Novipirellula caenicola: one gene and its partner. The protein of the gene in region 1 interacts with the protein of each later gene in a pairwise test. Links are inferred from orthologs where the notes say so. Each region holds a gene or a part of one and is shown on either strand. Other genes may lie near its edges. The genes, in order: tpiA and pepT.

Region 1 (11,917 bases):
CATGGGAGCGTTGACCGCCGAGATCGAAGATGCGGACGTCTTGGTCGCCTTCAGTTCCGAAGAGAATGCGGGACTGTTTGTCGGCGAGATGGGCGATCTGTTCAGCGAGGAAGACGAAGTGCAAGGGTTCGTCGTCGACGGCGAAACGCTGCTCGAGTTCTTGCCCGAAGGGTTTGGTTTACTGATCAATCCAGAAACCGAGTTCAAACAGATCATCGATCCGGACCTTGCCGCCGAGATCCTCGAGCTGGGCGAGCCGGAATAGGGGCGAGTCCGAATAAGGGCGATCCCGAATAAGGGCGAGCCGGAAGTAGGGGCGATCCCGAGTAGAGAGCGATGCGATCGCCGGTTTACGATGTCGGTTTGGGTTTCACCAAACAGTGAAATCCCACGCACGGCTCTTCGTCTTCTCGCTCATCCGCCGCGGCTTGCAGCAGTTCTTGCACCTGTTGCAGTCGCGTGGGATTCAATGCTGCTGAAACCACACGCTGCTGACCATCGTCGCCGATCACCACCGTGGTGATCACCGCGACCGTGTCTTCGTGTTGCAGCGCCGTGATGATGTGCTCGCCCACCTGTTGTTCGGCGTTTTTGATGGTGGTGACAAATTGAGCGATCTGTTGCGAGTTCACGTCGTTGGTCACTTGGCCCGAACGCGACCGTGATTTTTCGTTGATCTGGATCTCCTCGACCGATTCGTCTTGAGACGGGGTGTCGTTGGCAGGATCGTCGTCGCTCGAGTGGTCGTCCGATGGGGAAGCGTTCATGCACCAAGTCCAATGTTGCTGTTAGGTAAGAACGAAGCGAAGTAAACGGAGCGAGGCTGATTCGCTCGGACGTTTCGCTTCGTGGGGCGTCGAAACAAGCTCAGCGGTTGCGTAGCTCATCCGCCGTGATCGTTTCAATCCTGCCGAAGCCGGTAATCAAATGCGCTTCGTCGATGTCAAAACGGTAGAAGGTGAAATCGTCGAAGTCGGCATACACGGTCGCATGAGGATGTTTTCCAAGAAAGATCTCACGTGCCACCTCTTCTTCGTCTTTGGCGATCCGCACACAGCTTCCACACAGCGAGACGCGTGCCCCGGCGAGCGGAGCGATTGTTTGGTCACATTCCTCGACAACCATCAGCGAGCAGCGGACGCTGTGACTAAGGTTTTTGGTGTGTTGGGCTAAGCCGCTTAGCAGCATCAGCACCGACGTGGGGCTTTGCGAAGCGATGGTCACCAAACTCACAAACGGCGAGTTGTCTTCGTTCAAAGTTCCAAAGCTCGCTGTCAACGCGTTTTCGGTGATCACGACAACCGTGTTCGCATTCGCAACTTTTGTCATTTTATTTCCGTCATTTCAGTGAAGACAAATCCTGTGCTTGGCACCTGATTTGGAAGGAGAAGAGGGGAGCAGGTTAACAGTATTCACTCGGACTGCAAATCAATACTTCATATTTGCCGACGGTTTATTCTAGCTGGCGGAATGCGCGTTTGCACAAGTTGTCCCATTTGAAAACCAGCCGTCCAGCGTCGTTCTGTCGGGCGGCCGATTTGCACCGTCGAGGTGGTTCCATCGAGCGACGTTGGTGGCCGGATGCCTCGCCCCGCGGGGCTGTGACGCCAAATGGTTCGCTTCCGCTGCCATCACTCTGCGAATCCACGTGTGGCGGTCGATGCCCGACGAAGGATAACGACGACGGATCATCTCGCAGCGACAAAGCGATGTTGCGGGAAATTGGCGGAAATCGCTAAGGTGTGCCAATCGATGTTGCCATTGGCGTGGACCGAAGCGGAGCGGTCTCAACAGTGGAGGGTTGTGTTGGCTTCGCAGCATCGCACCGTGGTTCATTGGGATACCGTGTCGTTCATTAGGATGTTGGACTCTCCAGATGTCAGACGCTTCGTCATGGCCATCGTCGCGGTCGAAAGAGACCGACGCTTTACTGAAAACACGTCACCACAATGCGGGTTCGAGCAAAACTCACACGCATGGCAGTGAAGGCATCGCATTGATGCGGCGATACGACATCGATTTGGTTTTGGATGTCGGTGCCAATTGTGGGCAATACAGCCAAGGTCTGATCCATCACGGATACGTGGGACGGATTATCTCGTTCGAGCCGGATCCCAAGACGTATGCGACGCTGAGTGAGACTCGTCGTGGTTTTCGTAATTGGAAAGCCGAACCCTTCGCGCTGAGCGACAAAAACGGCACGGCGATCTTGAGCGTGGCCGCAAACGGACGTAGCCACTCGTTACAAAATCACGGTGAGGACGCCGCCACAGTCGCTTCGGAATCCGATGGCGGGGCGGAGGTTTGGGTTGGCCGTGTCTCGGTGCGCACTCGACGTCTCGATGCAATGTTCGATGACTATTACACCAGCGGCGATCGATGTTTCGTCAAACTGGATGTCCAGGGGCACGAACACCGCGTTTTGGCGGGGTCCAGCGGGTGTCTCGAGCGAATCGTGGCGATTCAGATGCCGTTGTCGATTTCGCCGGCGGCATCGTCGAGGCGGGCAAAGGGCGAAAATCCGCACGAGTGGCAGGAATCGATTGAATCGATGAGTCGGCTCGGCTATGAGCTGATGCTACCGAGTCCCACGTGGTCAGAGGTCACGCCGTCGAGCGGTCAAGCCGACGCAATCTTTGTGCGACGCGAAGCGATTTCGCGACGCAAAGCTGCGGCCTGAACAGCGGACGAAAAGCGATGGGCATCATGCCGCATGGCGTTTGGTTCGCTCGATGGCTCGTTGAGCATCCGCTTGCAGCAAGGATTTGCGTTTGCGGAAGCCGTCAAACACGCGAATCGAGCGATTGCGGATCACGCTCCGCACCAGAAACGGGCTGACCTTTTGTTGGCTGAACAAATGCATGCCTCGCCGCGTGATGGTCAAGTGCCGCTTGTATTGCGAGGCGATCGATTGCAGGGCTCGATGGGACCACAACGCAATGTGTTGACCACCCTCGAGCACGTAGTACCACCACTGGTCAGGTTGCGGCGCCGGGTCGGGAACAATCCGAGTGGAGATGATCCAGTTCGCCCCGAGCGAATCAAGGGTCTTTAGGTCTTTGTGCGGATCCGCCATGTGCTCGAAGACTTCGAATGCCGTTGCCAGGTCAAACTGTTTGGCATCGGGTTGGACTTCGTGGCCTTTCGCGAACAGGTTTTCACAATACGGATCGTAGTGCGAAAAATCGTGGCCACGGTCACGCATCATCCGTGTGAACATGCCATAGCCGCCGCCGTAGTCGACGCCTGATTCGACCCCCGGCAGCACCAATCGCAGCGTGCGATCGACAATCTTTGCAAACGCTTCGTTTCGCCCTACCAGTCCAACGTCCGTCGACACAATGGCCGAGTCATACGCTTCGTCTAGCCAGTACGGGGTTTCGGTTTGAATGAATTCGCAATCGGTACAGCGAAAGTATTCGATCTCGTAGCGGCTCAGGATGGTTGCTCGTGCGAATGATTCCGAACGTCCGTTGCAGACGAGGCAATCCACTGCCATGGCCGGGCCCTTGAAAAGGTTATCAATTACGCGGCATGACGCACGCAATTTCGATTTAGTAAGTCTTCATAGACCTTTATCGTCTGCGCGGCAGTGTTTTCCCAGGAAAAATAATCGGCACGGCAATGACCGGCAGCAATTTTGCTATCACGGTCGGTGATGGTGTTGTTGCCAGCGGCAATCAGCAGTTCGGCAAGCTCGTCGACGTTTTCGGGGTCAAAGAAATAGCCTGCCGAGCCCGCGACTTCTCGCAGCGCAGCACAGGATGAGGCAAAGACCAGGCATCCATTGATCATTGCTTCGAGCACAGGCAATCCAAAACCTTCCATTTTCGAAGGGAAAACAAAGGCGTTGCAGTGCTGGTACAGCGTTTTCAGTAACGAATCGTCAGCGGCAACGTACAGCTGCGTGCGGGGATCCTCGTTGGACCATCCCAGCGCAGCCTGCTCACGCGGTTTCATTCGCGGGCCCACCAGCACGAGGTTCAAATCGGGCGTTGCCTGCTTCATCTTGTTCCAAGCACGCCACAGCAAGTCAAAATTCTTGTAGCCCCCGCGTCGACCGACGAACAACACGAACGGACGCCCACGGAGTTCTTCGGGCAGCGGAGCAGCATTCACATTGGCCAATCCACTTCCCAGCGAGGTGATCGAAGCACGATCTGCGGCAGCCGGAAACCGCTCGCACAATTCGTCGTACGTGGTTTGCGAAATGCAGCAGATATGGTCCGCCACGTCGATCGCCCTGGCCTTCATCGTCAATGACTTGCCAGTCGGATCGGTATCGGGAAACGCTTCGTGGATAAAGTCGTAGACCGTGATCACCGTTGGCACGGCAGACCGCTGGATCGGACGTCGGCACAGACCTTGGTAATAGGTCCAATGGACAAGGTCGGCTTGCTGTGCTCGCATCCGTTGGTTGATCCGGCCGTGCTGGGCAGGATGCCAAAGTTTCCGCAGGAACTTCAGCGGCGGCCGCGTTGCCACCGTTTCGTATTGAAAATGAGGGTGCGTAATCCCCGACGCCGGTTCTTCCGGTCCTAGCATGATCGGCGTGGTTTGCGCCGGAAGTCGATTGATCAGCTCGACAAAATAACGTGCAACGCCTCCGCAACGAAGCATCTCGAATATGGAACCTTCGTAAAGAACTCGCATGCTATCGTTAACTATGGTCAGAGAATGGAGTGAACGGAATGAAAACGGTGTTGGCCAAGTGGAGGCGATGGGGACGATGAAGGGTGCGGTCGATTCGTAGGTCCCAGCGAAAGTGGCGAAATCGGTTCGGAAACCATCTGCCGTTATCGTCAGGGGGGAGTTTCAAGGGGGCTCGACTGGGGAGCCGGTGTTGCCCCGTAGGTCCGTTGTAGCAAACTACCCTGGTTTGGAGAAAGAGAATTCGAGGCCGTTCCCACCAGCTTTTCGTCCTTTGCAGTGTCTGTCCCTTTGTGAGGGCTATGTCCCCGTTTCCAGGGGACTGTTTCCTGGGCACTGTCCCCGCCATCGCTATCCCCTCCAGTCTACCCGTCTACCGGGACTGTCCCTTTAATTTCAGTCCTTCTGATTTCACGAGTCTGCCCGCAAGTTCTCCTGTTTTTTGGTTGCGTCAGGTTCGCATGGAAGCGGTGCCCGTCTCTTGCTTGCAAACGCTCTCCCAGCCTCCCCCCCTCGTCGGGCTCTGTCCCCGATGAGGTCACTGTCCCCAATGAAGTCAGTCCTCACTAAAACACGCAAAAAACGCTTGAAAAGCATGGATCCCCCAAAAACAGGCTCTGTCCCTAGTGAGGTGGTCCCTAGTGAGGTGGGCTCTGTCCCTGGTGAGGTGATTGCTAGCATTTGTTGGTGGGCGGATGGGGGCTGGCAGGAATTGGCTTGCTCTGCAGGACCTCTCACACAACCAAACCGCTGGGCAAGTCTGGTTCTGATCGGCTTTCTCGGCTCTTGGCTTGCACGCTTTTCTCACAATCCATCTCCCTTAACACCGCCTCTCCATTTCACTGCCGTTAATGAACGTATGATCCCCATTCCGCGAGACTGCGGAAGTTGGGGCGTTGCGTCGAGATCAGAGGCTAGCTCAATCCTCGGCCCACTCTTCAGTCGGGTTCGCTTGGTTCCGGCCGCTCCTACGTGCAGCCCGGCCGCTATCCGCATCGCGGCGCACCAAATCAACAGCCAAGTGCCGTCTGGTTGGGGCGAGTGATCGTTTGAATCTCTTGAATCTCTCTGCCGGGCGGCTCCACGCGGATCTGCCATAAAAACGCCCGTTTACTACGACAAGTGGAGGGCATCGGGCGTCGGTAGGTGAGCTAAGTCGAGTGCGGATTCTCAGTCATCGGGTTCTTGAGGGGCTTATTTGGCTTAGCCAGCGGTGCCGAGCAAAGAAATACGGTGCCGCAAGCCCCCATTGGCCTCGACGATTCTGCGGTTTGCCTGCTACATTGCCCCGCTTGCCCAATTCGGCATTCTCCGACAGCCCATTACTATTCACAGGCCACCTACGCCGTGATCGTCATTCTGCAAAGCAACGTAACGGAAGAGCAAATCGATCACGTGCTTCGTCGGATCGAGGCTCTCGGGCTGCAACACCACCTCAGCCGTGGGACGTTTCGCACGATTGTCGGCATCATCGGCGACGAAGAAAAACTGCAATCCGAGCCGCTGCACGCGATTCCTGGCGTGGCCCAGGTCATCCCCGTCCTGCCGCCCTACAAGCTGGCCTCGCTCGAAGCCCACCCCGAACCGAGCATCGTCGACGTTTCTGGGGTGAAAATCGGCAATGGGCATCTCGGCATGATCGCGGGCCCGTGCAGTGTCGAAGACCGCGACCGCATGTTTCGAATCGCAGAAAGCGTCTGCGAATCGGGAGCAAACCTGTTCCGCGGCGGCGCCTACAAGCCACGAACCAGCCCCTACGCGTTCCAGGGACTTGGCGAAGCCGGTCTGAAGCTACTTCGCGAAGTGGGCGACAAGTTCAATATGCCGGTTGTCACCGAGGTTACCGATCCTCGTTTGGTGGAATTGGTCGCTGAACATGCGGACATGTTGCAGGTTGGTGCACGCAACATGCAGAACTTTGCCTTGTTGACCGAAGTTGGCAAGTCGAAGCGGCCAGTGCTTCTAAAACGCGGCATGAGCGCTACGATCACCGATTTGTTGATGTGTGCCGAGTACATTCTGTCGCAAGGCAACATGAACGTGGTGCTCTGTGAGCGTGGGGTCAAAGGGTTCGACAGCGCGACGCGGAATCTGTTTGATGTTGCCGCGGTTCCTTTGATTCATAATTTGTCGCACTTGCCCGTGATCGTGGACCCGTCGCATGCAACAGGTCGGCCGGATTTGATCCCCGCCTGTGCATTGGCCGGTTTGGCCGCTGGAGCCGATGGCGTGCATATCGAAGTGCACGATTGCCCCGAAGAAGCCAAAAGCGATGGGCCCCAAGCTTTATTACCCGATCAATATCGTCAGCTAGCAGACCAAATGAAAGAACTTGCTAAGCTGTTTGGAAAAACTGTGTCCCCGCTTCCGGAGAAAATGGGTTGAGTCGTCAAACAATCATTGCTGGTAACTGGAAAATGAACACTCGTTGTGACAGTGCAGTGGCACTGGCCAAGGGAGTGGTTGCCGCCGTCGGTGAAACACCGTCCGTTCAAGTGGTCCTCTGTCCACCTTCGGTCTATCTGTCCAGCGTTGCGGATGCAGTCGCGGGCACTCCAGTCCAATTGGGGGCCCAAAACCTGTACGCTGCCGAAGATGGGGCGTACACCGGCGAAGTCAACGCATCGATGTTGACCGATGTCGGTTGCGGCTTCGTGATCCTGGGCCACAGCGAACGTCGTGCGTTGATGGGCGAAACCGATGCGGACGTCAGCAAGAAGCTGCATGCGGCGCTTGCCGGCAACTTGGTGCCAATCGTGTGCGTCGGCGAAACGCTCGAAGAGCGTGAAGCGGGTAAAATGGAAGAAGTGATCGAAACGCAAGTTCGTGGATCGCTGGAAGGACTTGATGAAGTTCGCGCGGCCGGAATCGTCGTGGCCTACGAACCAGTATGGGCGATCGGCACTGGCAAAACGGCCTCGCCCGAGCAAGCCGAAGAGGTTCATGCCCTGATTCGCAAATTGTTGGGCGAGATGTTCACAACCGACGTAGCGGCACAGATCCGGATTCAATACGGTGGCAGCGTCAAACCAGGCAATGCCAAGGAATTGCTTGGACAACCGAACATTGACGGAGCTTTGGTCGGCGGAGCGAGTCTGAAAGCCGAAGACTTCGCAGGAATTATCGCGGCTGGCTGAAAACCGCACCGCCGCGGAACACACAACTACTAATATTGTCTATTTGAAGGACGAACAAAGTCATGATCGCTCAGATCGCTGGATTTTTGCTGATTGCGTCGCTTGAAGGAGCCATCTTGGGCTTCTTGATGGGATTTTTGTCGCTGTTTTTGATTCTGTTGGTGCTGATCCAACGTGGAAAGGGTGGCGGATTGACCGGAGCACTCGGAGGTCCTGGTGGACAAAGTGCATTTGGTAGTAAGGCCGGAGACACCTTTACCGTGATCACCGTGGTCGTTGCAACCGTGTGGGCGTTCTCGTGTGCATTCACCATGTGGTTGCTCGGCACCCATGCTTCGACGACGACCGCCGATTCGGTGATCAAGTCCGGTGGTGGCGACAAAGATCCAGCAGGCGAAACGTTCAAACTGCCCAAGCTTGATGGCGAAGGAACCACCGGTCTAGGTGCGGGACTGTCCAGCGGCGAAGCGACCACCGAAAGCTCGGAGACGACCGAAAACTCAGTCGAACTAACTCCTGCGACCAGCGGTGCAGTTGCCGACGCCGACGATGCTAGCAGCGAAGCAGATGCAGGCGAAACCACCGATGCCGCTGCGACGGACACCGCAGCAGAACCGGCTGACAGTGACGGCGACAAGTAGACTGCATGAGCTCTGTGACTCCTGAAAATGCTCGCAGCATGACCGGTCAAGGTCATGCGTCGCTGCAAACGGATCTTGGTACGTTTGTGGTGGAGGTGCGCACTGTCAACAATCGCGGTTTCAAATGCTCGCTGCGATCAAGCGACGGACTATCGGCGTTTGATTCGCGAATCGAGTCGTTGGTTCGCAAGTTGATCCATCGCGGCAGCATCAATCTAACGGTCACTTGGAAGCGGCCTTCCTCGGAAACGCTGCCTCAGATTGATCAAGCGGTGTTGGGTGCCTATTTCGAGCAGCTTCAGCAGGCTAAGGCGACGTTTGCCGGTAATGGTGTGACGATCGATTTGGCGCAGTTGGCGATGTTGCCAGGCGTGGTGGTCCCGCGGTCCCAAGAACGCGTCGACATGCCAGCGGTTTGGTCGGCGGTCGAAGAGGTGATTCGCGATGCAGTCGCAAGTCTCGACCAAATGCGGGCTCACGAGGGAGCGCATATGGCGGCGAGTTTGCGAGAGGATTGTGATGTGATCCGCGATCACGTCGATCGGATTGCCGAGCTTGGACCGCGAAGCGTCGATACCTACCAAAAGCGTTTAGAGACCAAGATTCAACGCGTGTTGGCTCAGCATGACATCGAAGTGCCAATGATCGATCTGTTACGCGAAGTTCAGATCTATGCCGACCGAGTGGACTACAGCGAAGAGATCACCCGGCTGGGCAGCCATTTGCAGTTGTTCTTGCAAACGCTAAGCGGCAATGCCTCAGGCGGCAATCAGGCCGCTGGCAGTCACCAGGCCGTTGGCAGTAACCAGGCCGCTGGCGGTGGCGAAGCGGCGGGCGATCCCGAGCCATCGGGCCGCAAACTCGAATTTATTGTTCAGGAGATGCTGCGAGAAACAAACACGATCGGCAGCAAGGCGTCGCAGACGGAAATTTCGGGGCATGTCGTCGAGATCAAGTGTGCAATCGAACGGATGCGAGAATTGGTCCAAAATCTCGAATAATCCAGCGAAGGCAAGACATGAATTTGGAACAATGCGGTCGGCTGATCATCATTTCCGGTCCGAGTGGAGCGGGTAAATCAACGGTGGTGCGCCGATTGCGAAAAGAGTGCCCGTTGCCACTGCAATCGAGTATCTCGGCGACCACCCGCGGCCCACGGCCTGGGGAACAGCACGGAGTGGACTACTTTTTCTTGAGCCACGACGAATTTGAGCGGCGACGCAAAGCGGGCGACTTCCTAGAGTGCAAGGAGGTGTTCGGGCGTGGCCATTGGTATGGCACGCTCCGCGATCAGGTCGCCACTGGTCTGGAAGCTGGCAAATGGGTTATTTTGGAGATCGATGTCCAAGGGGCCTTGGCAGTCCTCGATCACAAAGAGTTCAGCCCGATTACACTGTTCATTCACCCCGGTGGGATGGAAGAGCTCGAGCGGCGGCTTCGCACACGCGGGACCGAGTCCGAGGAAGCGATTGCAGCGCGGCTGGAAACCGCCTGCCGCGAGATGCAGTTCATGCATCGTTACCAATACGAAATCATCAATGGGTCGGTCGATCGAGCCGTCTCGGAAATCTGCCAAATTTTGAAAGACCAAAAGGAAAAACAACCATGCTCGAAGAGCTAAAAGAAGAAGAGATCGTTAACAAGGTCGGTGGTCGGTTTAAATTAAGCACGCTGATCCAAAAGCGTTTGGTGCAATTAAACCAAGGCAGCCGGGCGCTGGTGAACGTCGATACGCACGACAAAATGACGATTGTGTTGCAGGAAATCATGCAAGACAAAATCGTCTTGAACATGGACAACGAAGTCCAATCGCTCGAAGAACTCACCGCGGCTGCCGATGCCGCTTCGGACGGCCCTGATTTGGATGCGTCGGATCTATGAGCGAGCAGAGGCGAGCAATCTTGCTCGCCGTCGGTGGGGGGATCGCGGCCTACAAAGCGGCGACCGTTTGTAGTCGACTCGTTCAATCGGGTTACGATCTGCGTACGGCCATGACCTCATCGGCATCTCAATTTATCGGCGCCGCCACTTTCGCGGCGCTGTCCGGAAAAACGGTCGCTCAGGATTCCTTTGATCCTGGGCGATTTCCGTTAGGGGCTCACATCGAATGGACTCGCGATGTGGACTTGTTGATCGTAGCTCCGGCAACTGCGAATCTTTTAGCAAAGTTTGCTTCAGGGCTCGCCGACGATCTTATAAGCACGATGTACTTGCAAGCCGAATGTCCCGTTTTGCTGGCACCGGCGATGAGTGCGTCGATGTGGAGCAAGCCGGCGGTCCAGCGGAACGTCGAGACGTTGCGTCGCGATGGATGTCATTTTGTCGGTCCGGAATCGGGTTGGCTTAGTTGCCGTGTTCGTGGCGAGGGACGGATGGCCGAACCGGATGCGATTGTCGCTGCGGCGATTCAGCGATTGCCTGAATCTTGAGGGCGGCCTGCGTCCAAGCTCGCTGCCTCCGATGCTGGTCGAGTCTTCGGCCGGCTGCATGATGTTTGACTTTTATTCTAATCTCTCTTTGCTGCGTTTCGCGGTACGAGCCAAACCATGACTGTCTTTGTTTTCGGGCACCGCAATCCCGATACCGATGCGATTTGCAGTGCGATTGCCTACGCCGATTTTTTGAAGAAAACGACGCGTCCCGATGCAGTCGCCGCTTGTTGTGGGGCCCCCAACCAGCGGACTGAATTCGCGCTGCGGAAAGCCAAGTTGCCGCCGCCGCGAATCATCATGGATGTGCGGCCCGAGATTGAGGACGTGTGCCAACGCGACGTCGTCTTTGCTCGTCAATCCGAGGTGTTCTACGAAGTCTACCAGCGGATGAAAGAGCATGGTCTGCGGGCGATTCCGATCGTCGATGACAACGACAAGGTCGTCGGGATCGTGACGCTATTGGAACTGCTCGAATTGGTGCTTCAAGGCGGCGTTGATCCGATCCATTCACGCGAGGTTTGCAGTAACCTGACCAAAGTCGCTTCGGTGCTGGGCGGGACGTTCCAGCACGTCGTTGACCCCGACCGGACCGACGAGTTCGTTGTGACCGTTGGGGCGATGAGCGCCGAAGGATTCACGCAGCGGATGAATCAGTTTTCGGCCGAGCGGTTGTTGGTCGTCAGCGGCGATCGACCGACGATCCAATTGCCCGCACTCGAGTTGGGCGTTCGCGCCATGGTGATCGCGGGCGGTTACGAATTGTCGAGCGGGTTGTTGCACTTGGCCCAGGCCCGCGGCGTCTCGGTGATCATCAGTCCCTATGACACGGCGACCACCACGATGCGAATCAAGGCGGCTCGCTTGATCGATTCGGTGATCCAACGCGACTTCATTTCGCTGCCGGCAAAGATGCCGGTCGAAGCGGCACGTCAACAAATCTTTCGCTCTTCGCAAACCGTCTTTCCCGTACTCGACAACGGAAAACTCGTCGGCGTGCTCAGCAAGAGCGACTTGGTCAACCCGCCGATGCCCGAATTGGTATTGGTCGACCACAACG
Region 2 (11,717 bases), on another replicon or contig:
TCGACGATCGCAGCGACCTTCTGCAGTCCCTGAGCCGTTAAATCGATCCCCAACTTGGTCAAATCCAAGGAAACCGGAAGCGTCGTGCTGATCGCGTCGAGATCAAGCTGCAAATCGAGCATCAAATGTTTGTTCGCTGCATCGAAACTTAACCCCGCAACCAACGAGGCACCTTCCAAAGGCGCGGACAATTGAGCATTGAGCGACTGTAGCGATTTGGGCTGCAGTTCCTCAGGCAACGCTTTTAGTTCTTGCACCCGATCCTGGAACGCTTTGCCAAAACCAAACAACTCTCCGAGACTTTTCGAGAAGCCTGGCAACCGATCCGCCAGCTTCGATTGCGTCTGAAGTTCGACAAGGTAATCGCCCACCGAATCGAGATAGTCAAACATATCGGCGAGCGTGAGGTGCTCGACGGCGACAAGCAGACTTTGAACATCATCCACTGCGGGAATGACCGGCGTGACGATTTCAAGATTGTCACGCACGTTGTACAGGTTGCTGATATCGACCTCGAAATCGGTTTTCAGCCCACTGCTGACTCCCGTGATCGCGGGCACCGGCTGCAGCTTCATGTTCAGATCGAGCGAGTTGGTAAAGTTCACCTGGTCGTTGACTAACCAAGGGAACGGGTTGCCCAAACCGCCCCACAATTGCCCCACCGTCGATGGTTCCAACGTCAACGATGCTGCGACCTTGGATGTCGCACTCGCGATCGTCAAATCCGAAAAATCGACCGCCAACGCGCCGTAATGCCCGCTACCACTGGCCCCCGATGCGGATACATCCAGATCGAATTGCAGCGTCGGTGTCGAATCGGACTGGACTTTCAAGTGGGCTGCCGCGGTGTCACCGTGCAACGGATCGCCTCCGAGCAGCTTCGCCGGTGACTTCAGCTCGATCACAAACTCGGGATCCAATTCGTTGCCGGCCGGGGTGCTGAAATCAACGTTCACCTCCGAACCGCTGGCCAACCCAAGATCGGTCGCGGCAAAACTGCCTCCGGCATTGGCGACCGTAAACGTCGACACTGCGCCGGCCCGTCCGCGATCAATCAGCGAGATCGTCCCAGTTCCTGAATCGGTAAAGACTTCGAAAGCAGCCGTCGTCACGCCGGCACTCGTGGCGGCGTCCGCAATTCGGTCCGCCAAATCATTGATCGTCACGGGCATCACACTGCCATCGAGATCGACACCAAACGACGTGCCTCCTCCGCTGAGAGTGATGGTCAAATCAGCGGCAGTCGTGCCGTTGGTGCGAACCACCACGCCACCATTGCCGTCAAACAGCCGTGAATCGGAAACGGAGGCTTGATCCTTTGCCTCGGAGGCTAAACCAAGGCTGACGCGGGCTCCGGAATTGTTCAGCGATGCGACAATCAGCTCGTTAGCGATCGTGTATGTCGAAGTCGCATCGATCGCGGTGTCCCAATCGGAATCCAACGTCAACGTATCGGCCGTGTTGGCAATGATCGTTGCACTTTGCCCTGCGCCGGTGCCACCGGTGATCGTCACGACGTGTCCCACCAAGGCGTCTGCGGCAAACGATGTAAACGCAGCGGTGTCCAAAAGTTCGTCGACTGCGGCGCCGCTTTCCGCAGTGCCGGTAATCGAGGCTGCGGTTGACGTCCGATCCACCAACACGATCCCCGCATCGGCAATCTGTACATCAAAATCCCAACCCGCTGAGAACGACGATGAACTTGGCAGCGTCAAACCGGCCGCCGTCGCTGCCGCTTCGATCTTGCCAATCAAGTCACCCAGTGTCACCAATGAATGTTCAATCGCGGTAAACGTGCTGCCGCCGAAGTTGCGTTGTTCTGGTGCACCGTCAATGCCGAGTGAGGCGGCGGACGTACCGGTCACTGCCAAAGCGGGCGCGCCGACCGGCGTCGTTGCATCGATCAAACTGAGTGTGCCACGCGCCGCATCAAGGCTGGCGAATCCCGTCAACCGGCTTGACACTTCGTAGTTGTCGCCAGCGGTAGGTGGCGTGTTCCAGTCGCTGCTCAGCGTCAATGTGTCGGCGGTGTTGGCGGTGATCGTCGCGGTTTGCTCGCCGACAACCACTTGACGCCCCACCAAGCTATCGACCGCTCCGAAGGGTGCCGAGGAATCGATCAACTGATTCGCAGCGGCGCCTGCTGCGACGGTCCCGGTGATCGCGTCGGCGACATCGGCGGCGGCTCCGATGGCTTCGACCAATTCACCCAGCGTCACCGGTGCCGCGTTTGTCGAAGCCACCGCAGCATCCAAATCGACGTCAAAGGTGGTGCCATCGTTCAAGGTGAACTGCAAGTCGGCGCTGGCGTCACCCGAAGTCGGCACGCCCGCGCCTGCGTTGAGGCTCGCCAGTGTGACCGAGGCGAGCGTGGGATCAAAATCAACAGCGAACGTGGTCCCATCGGCAAGATGAACGCGAATGTCGTCGACACCTTCGAGCAGTGCGACGCCGGCACCCAAGTTCAACTGCGAAATCGGCGTCGATGACGACAGCGGCGTGTCGAAGCCGACGTTCGTCAACGCGAGTTCAAACGGCAGATGCAGTGCCGCGGTGGGATTCAAAAGATCGATACTGCTGGTCGTGCTCAAACCACTCAGCGATCCAAAATCGGGTAGGTTCAGCGTGTCGGTTGAATCCGCAAAGGTCTTGGCGATGTCAAGCGTGAAACGGAACGTCGTCGTCGTCGCGTCATAGCTCATTGGACCTACGGTCGTGTAGGCGGAACCGCCTCCGGTGGGCAGCGAGAGCATCTGCTGAAGCGTTGCAAAGTTTGCCCCGGGGTTGGGTGCTAATTGAATCACCGATTCGTCAGTTTCATCGCCGACGACGTCCTTCTTCACCGCAACCGCGGTCAAACCCAACTTGGCGGCCGCTGCGTAATCCTCGCTCGATCCGTTCTGTTTGGCGGTCACATGAAACTTGTCGCTGTCCGACGCACCACTGGTTTTATCGACCAAAAACAATGCACCATCGGATTCGGTGACGACCTCAAATTTCGCAGTCCCTGGCGATGCGGTTTGGATACGGCTTGCGACATCGGCCAATGTCGCGGTGCCATCGAGATCGACATCAAACGCAGTCCCATCACGCAAAGTAACCGTGAATTCGGGAGCACTATCACCGCTGGTCCCCAACAATGAACTCAATGTTTCGCCCGACTCGGGCACCCCGACGATGTCGGTTAGCGGCGTGGCGGCGGTGTGCGGTGGCAATTCGATTCGCTTGAGAAACTCGTCCTCATACAAACCGTCGACGTCAACCAAATCACCGAGGATGGCGGTGGTCCCTAACAACAGTCGCTCATTCTCAAACGTCTTCGAACCCAACACGTCCAAGTAGCTGCCGAACTGCTGCATCACTTGCAGCACCGATTTGGCGTTGAGGTTGTAAAAGTCCTGGATTCCTAGCGAAGTCAAGTTTTCGCTGAACGTTGGTGTGGTGGCAGTGAACAAATCGTCGCTGAAATGAATCGTTGCGGGGGTGCCATCGGTGACCCCCGTCACGTCGGTTGCCGTAGCGTAGAGGTCGATGTCCAGCTGTGCGGTCGCAGCGGTGTCCAAGGCGAAGACGTTCACTCGATTTGTGTTTTGCAGTTCGTTGATCCGCAGCACTCCGTCGGACGCGCCGCCGTTGGTGCCGTCCATCCCCATCAACGCTTGGGTATTCAATGTGGTGTCGACATCCAAAACGATTGTGCTGGACGCACTCGCCGGCCCGTGCGGCCCGACGCCCAAGCCAAGCAACCCCGCGTTGAGGTCAAACGAGGCATTGGTGACATTCATGTCAGCAGTGACGCTGATATCGTTGTCAAAATCGGCAAAGAAGAACGGCGTGGCGGTGGCATCCACGCCAACGCTGAAATCCCACTGAAACCCAGTGGTCAGATTGGCGGTCACGCCAGAGGTCGTCATCAATTCCTCGAGTGCCCCATCGAGCCCCAGGATGGTCTCGCCAAGATCAAGCGAAACAGCCGAGTGCGTCACCGTCGCGACGACGCTGAGGTCCAGCGTCATCACATCTCCGCTCATCACTCCGGTTGCGCCGACTGTAAACGTCAAATCGCCGGGACCGGAGTAGCTGCTGCCGCTGAGCGAGTCCAAGGCAGTTAGCAGCCCAACCAAGTCGGGATCATCCGAACCTAGGCTAGAAAAATAGGCCGCGATAGGCTGCGTCAGAGATTGGTCGAGAATCTCGCCGATCGGTAGGTAATCACCGATCGATTGACCTACCAGCTCGATTTTCTCGACCAGCTTGTCAAACGACTCAAGCTCGCCACCCAAGTCTGCTAGTTCATCGAGCCCATCAGTGAGTGCGGTTTGGGCGGCGGTTTGATCCAAGACGAGTGGAAGCCCCGAAAAATTGCTGGCCGCTGCATAGCTGACTTCGCTCGAATCACTCGCTTGCACGACGACGTTTCCACTGGACTGAGTCACCCCTAAGGGGACGCTAACGTCCGAGAAGTCGACGGTGCCGCCACCAGCGTCGACGATCGTCGCGGTGCCCCAGGCATCATCGAACTTGAACGTATCGCTGCCGGAACCTCCGCTGAGCGTTGCCGATTTGCCGGCGAAGTTTTTCAGCGTGATCACGTCGTTGCCGCCGGCGGCGTTGACGTTCACCCCGGTGATTGACCCGACCGCGATCGTGACTTTATTGGGATCACTATCGGAATCTGATATTCCACTAGCGGTGATCGGACTGTTATTAGAGATCACATAGTTGCCACCTGAAATCTCGACCGTAAACGCATCGTTGGCATTGTCATTGTCGGTCACCACCAATTGGTTACCGCTGAGTGAAACATCGGATGCTAACAGTCGCCGTCGTTCGAGCGATTCAAACGACGAACGTCGTGTCGCGAGACGGTTGCGAGAGTTCTTTTTGCGTAACGACTTACGAGTGGCGGCAAGACGGGAGCGACGGCGCAGCTGAGCAAGGAGTGAGTCGAGTTTCATCGCTGAAGATCCCAAATCCATTCGGGGAAAATTGTCAATGTCAGCCTTCGTGGCCAACGCAAGTCGGTCAGAATCAAAGCGTCCTTGAGACAATCTTCGCAATTTCCTGACGTTCTATAGAGCTATTAGTAGTCGAAACCGCAACACGGCTCTAGACGAGTTTCACGCTGAAACTCAATCTTTCATTTTCCAATAACGCTCTTTCGGCGAGCGTCCCCATTTGCTAGTTGGAGGGGACAACCGCAGCGGCTTTCGTGAAAAACAACGTTTTCTGTCGCCTTCCTTGCGTCCATGCGGTTGCCCACCGAAGGCGAAAAAAATTCATGAAACCAACATCAAGCCATGTCATCACGCTGACGCCACCCGCTGAAAACTTCGCCACTCGCCAGAAATTCACCATGATGCCGCATCCCACCGCCCCCCAATCGATCGTCTCTCGAGTTCGACCTGCCTTCATTGGTCTCGTTGGGCTGTGTCTTCAATTGCTAGCATTCATGACTGCTCCGCCAGCGATCGCGGAGGAGACCGACGGATTGAATTTTGCTAATTATTTGCAAGAAGGTGAGATCGATTCCGAAGCGAGTGAAACGGCGGAGCAGGTCGTGCAAACGACTGCGATCGACTATAGCGGCGGTGCGGCGGACTTGAGCATCCAAGTCGCTGAATTGCAGGCCCAGATGAGCGAACAAAATTTCGAGATCGCCACGCTTCGCTCGGAATTGCAAACGCCGCTGCGTCACGCTCACAAACCTCAGCCGGCGAAGTGGTTTGTCACTTACGAAAGCGTGGTCGTGCAACCGGTCCAAAGCAACTCAACCGGATTGATCACCGAACGCGAAGACGACGTGTTTTCGCACGTCATGTTCCCTTGGGGGATGGAACACAGCCCTCGAATTCAACTTGGTCGCGAAGCCAATGACGAAACGTTGGGATGGCGAGTTCGCTATTGGCAATTCCGTCACGGAGAATCCTTTGAAGCCAGTGATGCCAACGGGCTGATCCCGGCCAGTTCATTCACACTGGGAACGGTCGGCTATTTGTTTGAAGACGGCGATGCATCCACGGGACTGCAATTCATCGAAGAAGGCGTGTTCACAAGCAGCGTTCGCGCCGATGTGATCGATTGGGAACTGCAGCGACAAATTGTCAAACCGCTGGATGTCTACGCCGGGATCCGCTACGCCAAGATCGCGCAGCGTTATCACGCAATGACCGATGCAGGCAACCTTGACGCCCGCAGTGAATTTCGTGGTTTCGGTCCCACGGTGGCAATGCGATTCACTCATGCCCTGCCGCTCAACACATTGTCGCTGTTTGGCAACGCGCGAGGATCGCTGTTGTTTGGACAAAAGGACTTCACAGCGGTGGACGATGTCAACGAGTACACGCAAGCGATGAACGCCATCGATCTACGATCGTCCGAAGATGCGGTCCACTCGTTCGCTGGAAACGCCGAAATCCAACTTGGATTGCGTTACACTCCGGCAACTTGGTTCTCGATGCAAGTGGCACTGGAAGCCCAACATTTCATGGACGTCGGCGGCGCGAATCCGACTGGCGTGTTCACCGGTCCTGATGGCGGCATGTCCGGCGACAGCCCACTGGATGACAACCTCAGCTTCATCGGCGTCAGCAGCGGCATCGAATTGGCGTATTAAGCCACGCCCCGACGCTTCCCTCCGTAGCGAAAGTCGCCAAGACTTTCGTTCTGACCGCACGGTTTTTGAAGCGGCGATGCGCGAGCACCGCTCCGCGATAAAAGCCACTCGATTAGCACCAAAGTAGATGGCGATGGGCACTGGCCCGCTCGGCAACAGGCAATGCGTCGGATAAGCCGCTTACATGCAAGCGGCTCATCCATTCAACACACACCGCCGGCGTCACTTCGTTACGATCGCTGTGTGCTCCAAAGAGCGAGCAGTTCAACGAGGTGCTCGGTTGCTTCGACCATTTCGTCCAAACACGCAAATTCACGCACGCTGTGGATGTTGTGCTGGCCGCTCGACAAATTTGGTGTCGGCAATCCTTTCTCGGTCAATTGGCTGCCATCGGTCCCGCCTCGCACGATTTCGCGGCTACAGGGGCGACCGAGGTTTTTGAACGCCTGCTCGGCAAAATCAACCGCCTGAGGCAGTTTCTCGAGACCTTCGCGAAGGTTGCGATATTGCCGATAGATTTTGACATCGGCTTTGACCCCTGGTGTTTTCTTGGCCGCCGTTTCCGCTGCTTGACGAACGATGTCGGCGTAGCCATCCAAGTCCTCGGAATCAAACGAACGCAAAATCAATTCCACCGTCGCTTCGCCTACTCCGCCATGGATCGCGTTGGGATGGATAAACCCTTGTCGCTCGCACGTGGTTTCCGGGGTCATCGTGTCACGAGGCAGTTCGGCAACAAAGTCGGCGGCCGCCCGTACCGCGTTAAGCATCACGTCTTTGGCGATTGCGGGGTGGATATTGTTGCCCGTGAATCGAACGGTTGCTCCGTCGGCGGAAAACGTTTCGACATCGATATCGCCGGCGCCACCGCCATCGACGGTATACGCAACGGTCGCATTGAGTTTCTCGAGATCGATTTTGTCGGTGCCGTGACCAATTTCTTCGTCACAAGTGAACAACAAACGAACGTCCCCGTGTTGCAAATGCGGGTTCTCGATCAACGTTTGGGCAAGTTCCATGATGATCGCGATCCCAGCCTTGTCGTCGCCGCCGAGCAGCGTCGTTCCGTCGGTGGTGATCAGGGTCTTGCCGATCATCGAAGCCAATTCGGGAGTATCAGCGAATGAGATTTCGATTCCCGATGACAGCGAAATATCGCCTCCGGCGTAGCCTTCGATGACTTGGGGGGTCACGTTTGCACTGGGGGCCTCGGGCGACGTGTCCATGTGCGCCACCAGGGCGACCGCCGGAGTTCCGCCGCCGTTGGTTGCCGGAACCGTGCCCCAAACCAAGGCGTTGTCGTCCATGTGGGCGTCCGCAATGCTCATCGCAGCCAATTCTTGCTCTAATAGCCGAGCGAGTGTTCGCTGTTTTTGCGTACTGGGATACTCATCGCTGGTGGGGTCCGCAGCGGTATCGATTCGCACGTAACGCAAAAATCGTTCGAGCAACCGTGATGCATTGATCGTGACAGAGGGGTTTTGGTTCATGGTTTGTTGTGGGAATTTGGCCAAGTTTTGATATCTTTACAGCAGGTGACGTCATATTAAGAGAGAATGGCCGGCAATTTAAGTCGAGCCGCGCTCAGAATCGATCGAAACCACGCCGCAACGCCTTTATCCTCATCGTGGGGGCGACGACGCCGACCGAGCGTTCACCCTTTCTCAACCTCCTGAATCGCGAACTTTCGCGAACCTATTCCATCCAGCGAAGAATCTGATGACCGAAAAAGTTGCCCATTTCATTTTCGACGTGGAGAGTATCGCCGACGGAGAGTTGATTGCCGACGTCCGCTACGGAGGTCAAGGACTTTCACCCGAGGAAGCGATCGCGACGTATCAAGACGAACTGGTCGAACAAAACGGCACCACGTTTATCCCGTACACCTACCAGATTCCGATTTCGGTCGTGATTGCCAAGGTGGCCCGCGACTTTAGCCTGATTGACATCGTTTCGCTCGACGAACCCCACTTTCGCCCTCACGTGATCACCGAACATTTTTGGCGAGGCTGGGAGATGTACGGGCAACCTCAATGGGTGACCTTCAACGGCCGCTCGTTTGATCTGCCGATCATGGAATTGGCGGCCTTTCGTTACGGCATCTCGGCTGCCAAGTGGTTCAAGAACGACGGCTATCGATCGCCGCGAAACCGATTTACCACCGAAGCTCACTTGGATTTGCAAGAGTTATTGACCAATTATGGCGCCGCACGCTGCAACGGCGGTCTGAACCTTGTCGCCCAATTGGTCAAAAAGCCGGGCAAGATGGATTTGCGTGGCGACCAAGTCCAGCAGCAATATGACGAGGGCAAGCTGACCGAGATCAGCGATTATTGCCGCTGCGACGTGCTCGATACTTACTTCATTTTCTTGCGATCGATGGTGTTGATGGGAAAAACCACGATCGACAACGAAATGCAGTTGGTGCAGAAGGCCAAAGAATGGATCCAGCAACGCGCCGATACTTCCGAAGCCTACACCGCGTACCTGAATGCGTGGCGTGATTGGGAAAAACCGCAAGACAAAACGGTCGAAAAGGCAAAGGCGGCCGCCGAGAGCGAAACGCCCGAAACCAGTGAAGCGGCCGAAACCAGCGACAGCTAGCGAGCCGTGCTAGCGACTGTCGCCCCAACCGAGTGTCTTTCATAGCGGAGCGGCGCGAGCCGCCCGGTCAAAATCGGACGTTCTTTCACGCCGCAAACGCCAAAACGCGTGCTCCAACCGGTCACATTGCCTGCGTTGCCGGCAAAGGTGCTAGCAAAAATCCTTTTTAGAACTCACCTTTACCTGCAAGGCGGTTTCCAGCTAGGGTCCTCCATCGGACTTTTCGTTTCTTGGACCTTCTCCAATTTCAAACTAGGTAGCCTGCTAGGGGCATGTTGATGGCTAGACAGGGAAGTCTTTGCCGGCAAACTCCACGTTTCTCCCTTATTTTTAGGGCGAGCCTCCATCGCTGCGCGTTTCTTACCACGCTGATATGGATCGGCGTCCTCGTTGCTACCGGCGGCGTATCGACTGTGATCGCCCAAGATGTTGGCAGTCAAGATGCTAGCAGTCAGCCAACCGAATTTCAGGATGGCGAGCCCGGTGATCCCGATGCCGATTCCATGGCGTCGACGGTCTCTGCCGCATCACTTGGGTCCCCCGCGATCGATAACGATCGACTTGATCTAAACCTGCAACTCGACTGGACCGCCGAGACGCTCCATCGCTGGAACATTGACGTCGAAGTCATCGACACCGAGGCGAATCAATCCAACACCGCAGCCAAAATCACCGAGCTTCGCAACCTCTGCAGCGACCCGACAACATGCGGTTTCCTGCATCGATCGGAAAAAGCCGCTAGCTGGCACTTTCATTCCGCGGTGGCGATGAATTCGGGTGCGGCGGCGTTTCGCGTCCAAGCGGCCAAGACCGCCGAAGTTGTTGTCACGATCCATGCCTCCACCGCCGACGCGCCATTGGCATCCGACGCGGGCGGTTCTGCGGCATCGTCGTCCACCGCCCCAGCCGCCTCGCCCTCGGTCACACGGATTCCAATCACGCAGCTGTTATCGGATCCTCATTCCTCCAGCACCGGTGCGGACGGCCCCGGATGGACGCTGCAGCGAACCAAGAACGATTCCCTTCGCGTTTGGATCGATGCAGCAAAGGGAGTTTCGCCATCGGGTTTAATCTGTGAACCCAATGTCGAATTGCCGCTTTACGTTCGCAGCCACGCGGCTCAAGTTCCAAACGAAGGTGAACTACGGCTACACAGCACGATGATTCGGGTTGCGGACCATCACGTCGTGGCGACCAAGACGTCACCGATTTCGCTTGATTCCGACGGCAACAGCGAACCCATTTTGTTCCAACATGTCGCGCCGGACGAAGCAGGCGTGTATGAGGTTCGCTTTGAATTAGAGCAAGGCCAAAACCCATTGTGGTCACGATGGCGTCGACACAGTCCACCGCTTGCACGCGTGAACCACGTTTTCACCGTATTACCCGCAGCGACCTCGCTTGATGGCCAAGTCAACTTCGAAGCGTGGCCAACGGTTTCGAAAATCAAACCGAGCGAAGGGTCTCAGTGGACGGTGCCAACGTTCTTTAACACTCGCAACAACCCGCTGATCCCGACCAGCCTGATCAAGCAGGATCACCCTCGCAGCAATGCGATTGATGCAGGCCAAAAAATCACCATTGTTCCGGGCGGCAAGACCTTTGAATCGAGTCTAGCCAAACTGCGTCCGGGCCACCCGCACTACGTCACTGTTCGCTATCCCGCCAACCGTGCCATTCACGTGCGACTCGAATTAACAAGCGATGCCGCGACAAACGACGCTGCGACAGAACACACCGCGACGCAATACGTTTTGCTTGATGAAAAACGAGCGTCGGACCGTTATCGTGAAGATCAAAACCAATGGCGCAGCCAATCGTTTCTGTACTACCCTCATGGAAACGACCAACTCCGACTCACCAATTTGGATCTCGATCAAGACGCTGCGATCGAGTCGATCGAAATCAAGGTGGGCCCGCAAGACTTTGCGGTGCGTTCGCCAACACCTCAAGCCACTTCGCAGCTGTCGACCCCAGTGGCACGATCACGCATGTCGATGCTGAACATCGAAGATTTTGATTGGCCCAGCCGGTTGGCGGGCGATGAAGCACAGCGGCTGGCGAAATCCGATTTTAGTGCCGCCGCCATTTCGCTGCATCAATTGTTCGTGGCCACCGAGCGGCTGCAAGCATACGCGTCGGTGCTAGGCGTCAATTCGATTTGCATCTCGGCAAACGAAGGTGGCAAAACGCTGTTTCCCACCGCCGAATTTTTGCCAACCCCAGCCTCGGCGATGGCCGCGGATCACAAACGCCAAACGCAGTGGCTCGATTTGATCCTAAGTCTGATGGACCGCAGCGATTTCCAAGTGGTGGTGGGGATCGATCCCACGATGACGATGCGACATGTGCAGCTGCATGCCCAACCGCAACACAGCCCCGCGCCGTTGTCGCACTACACGTTGATTGATCCTGTGGTTCAGCAAGCGTTGTACGCGTGGATCCAAGAATTGCTGCAGCACACCAATCGTCATTCCTGTTTCGCGGGCATCACGAT

The links.
Region 2: the proteins of tpiA (region 1) and pepT interact in binary tests that used the Escherichia coli proteins (3 or more experiments, as listed by UniProt). The link is inferred for Novipirellula caenicola from one-to-one orthologs.

Annotation. Positions count from the first base shown.
Region 1 is NZ_BAABRO010000004.1:578,284-590,200, forward strand. Bases 5,920-8,909 are described here. They hold tpiA (triose-phosphate isomerase), read left to right. Parts: upstream 5,920-7,031; coding sequence 7,032-7,787; downstream 7,788-8,909. Other genes in these bases: aroF (3-deoxy-7-phosphoheptulonate synthase), read left to right, coding at 5,998-7,035; secG (preprotein translocase subunit SecG), read left to right, coding at 7,850-8,428; ABEA92_RS11780 (YicC family protein), read left to right, coding at 8,434-8,909. In the rest of the region: ABEA92_RS11735 (SseB family protein), read left to right, coding at 1-265; ABEA92_RS11740 (hypothetical protein), read right to left, coding at 351-767; ABEA92_RS11745 (HugZ family pyridoxamine 5'-phosphate oxidase), read right to left, coding at 868-1,329; ABEA92_RS11750 (FkbM family methyltransferase), read left to right, coding at 1,877-2,680; ABEA92_RS11755 (class I SAM-dependent methyltransferase), read right to left, coding at 2,705-3,499; ABEA92_RS11760 (glycosyltransferase family 4 protein), read right to left, coding at 3,526-4,653; more of ABEA92_RS11780, read left to right, coding at 8,910-9,429; gmk (guanylate kinase), read left to right, coding at 9,447-10,049; ABEA92_RS11790 (DNA-directed RNA polymerase subunit omega), read left to right, coding at 10,034-10,309; ABEA92_RS11795 (flavoprotein), read left to right, coding at 10,306-10,857; ABEA92_RS11800 (putative manganese-dependent inorganic diphosphatase), read left to right, coding at 10,975-11,917. UniProt on the Escherichia coli protein: Involved in the gluconeogenesis. Catalyzes stereospecifically the conversion of dihydroxyacetone phosphate (DHAP) to D-glyceraldehyde-3-phosphate (G3P).
Region 2 is NZ_BAABRO010000009.1:100,719-112,435, reverse strand. The notes cover bases 5,977-8,766. They hold pepT (peptidase T), read right to left. Parts: upstream 8,107-8,766; coding sequence 6,847-8,106; downstream 5,977-6,846. Other genes in these bases: ABEA92_RS17760 (3'-5' exonuclease), read left to right, coding at 8,336-8,766; ABEA92_RS17770 (Lpg1974 family pore-forming outer membrane protein), read left to right, coding at 5,977-6,616. Outside these bases: ABEA92_RS17775 (hypothetical protein), read right to left, coding at 1-4,958; more of ABEA92_RS17770, read left to right, coding at 5,282-5,976; more of ABEA92_RS17760, read left to right, coding at 8,767-9,220; ABEA92_RS17755 (hypothetical protein), read left to right, coding at 9,634-11,717. UniProt on the Escherichia coli protein: Cleaves the N-terminal amino acid of tripeptides.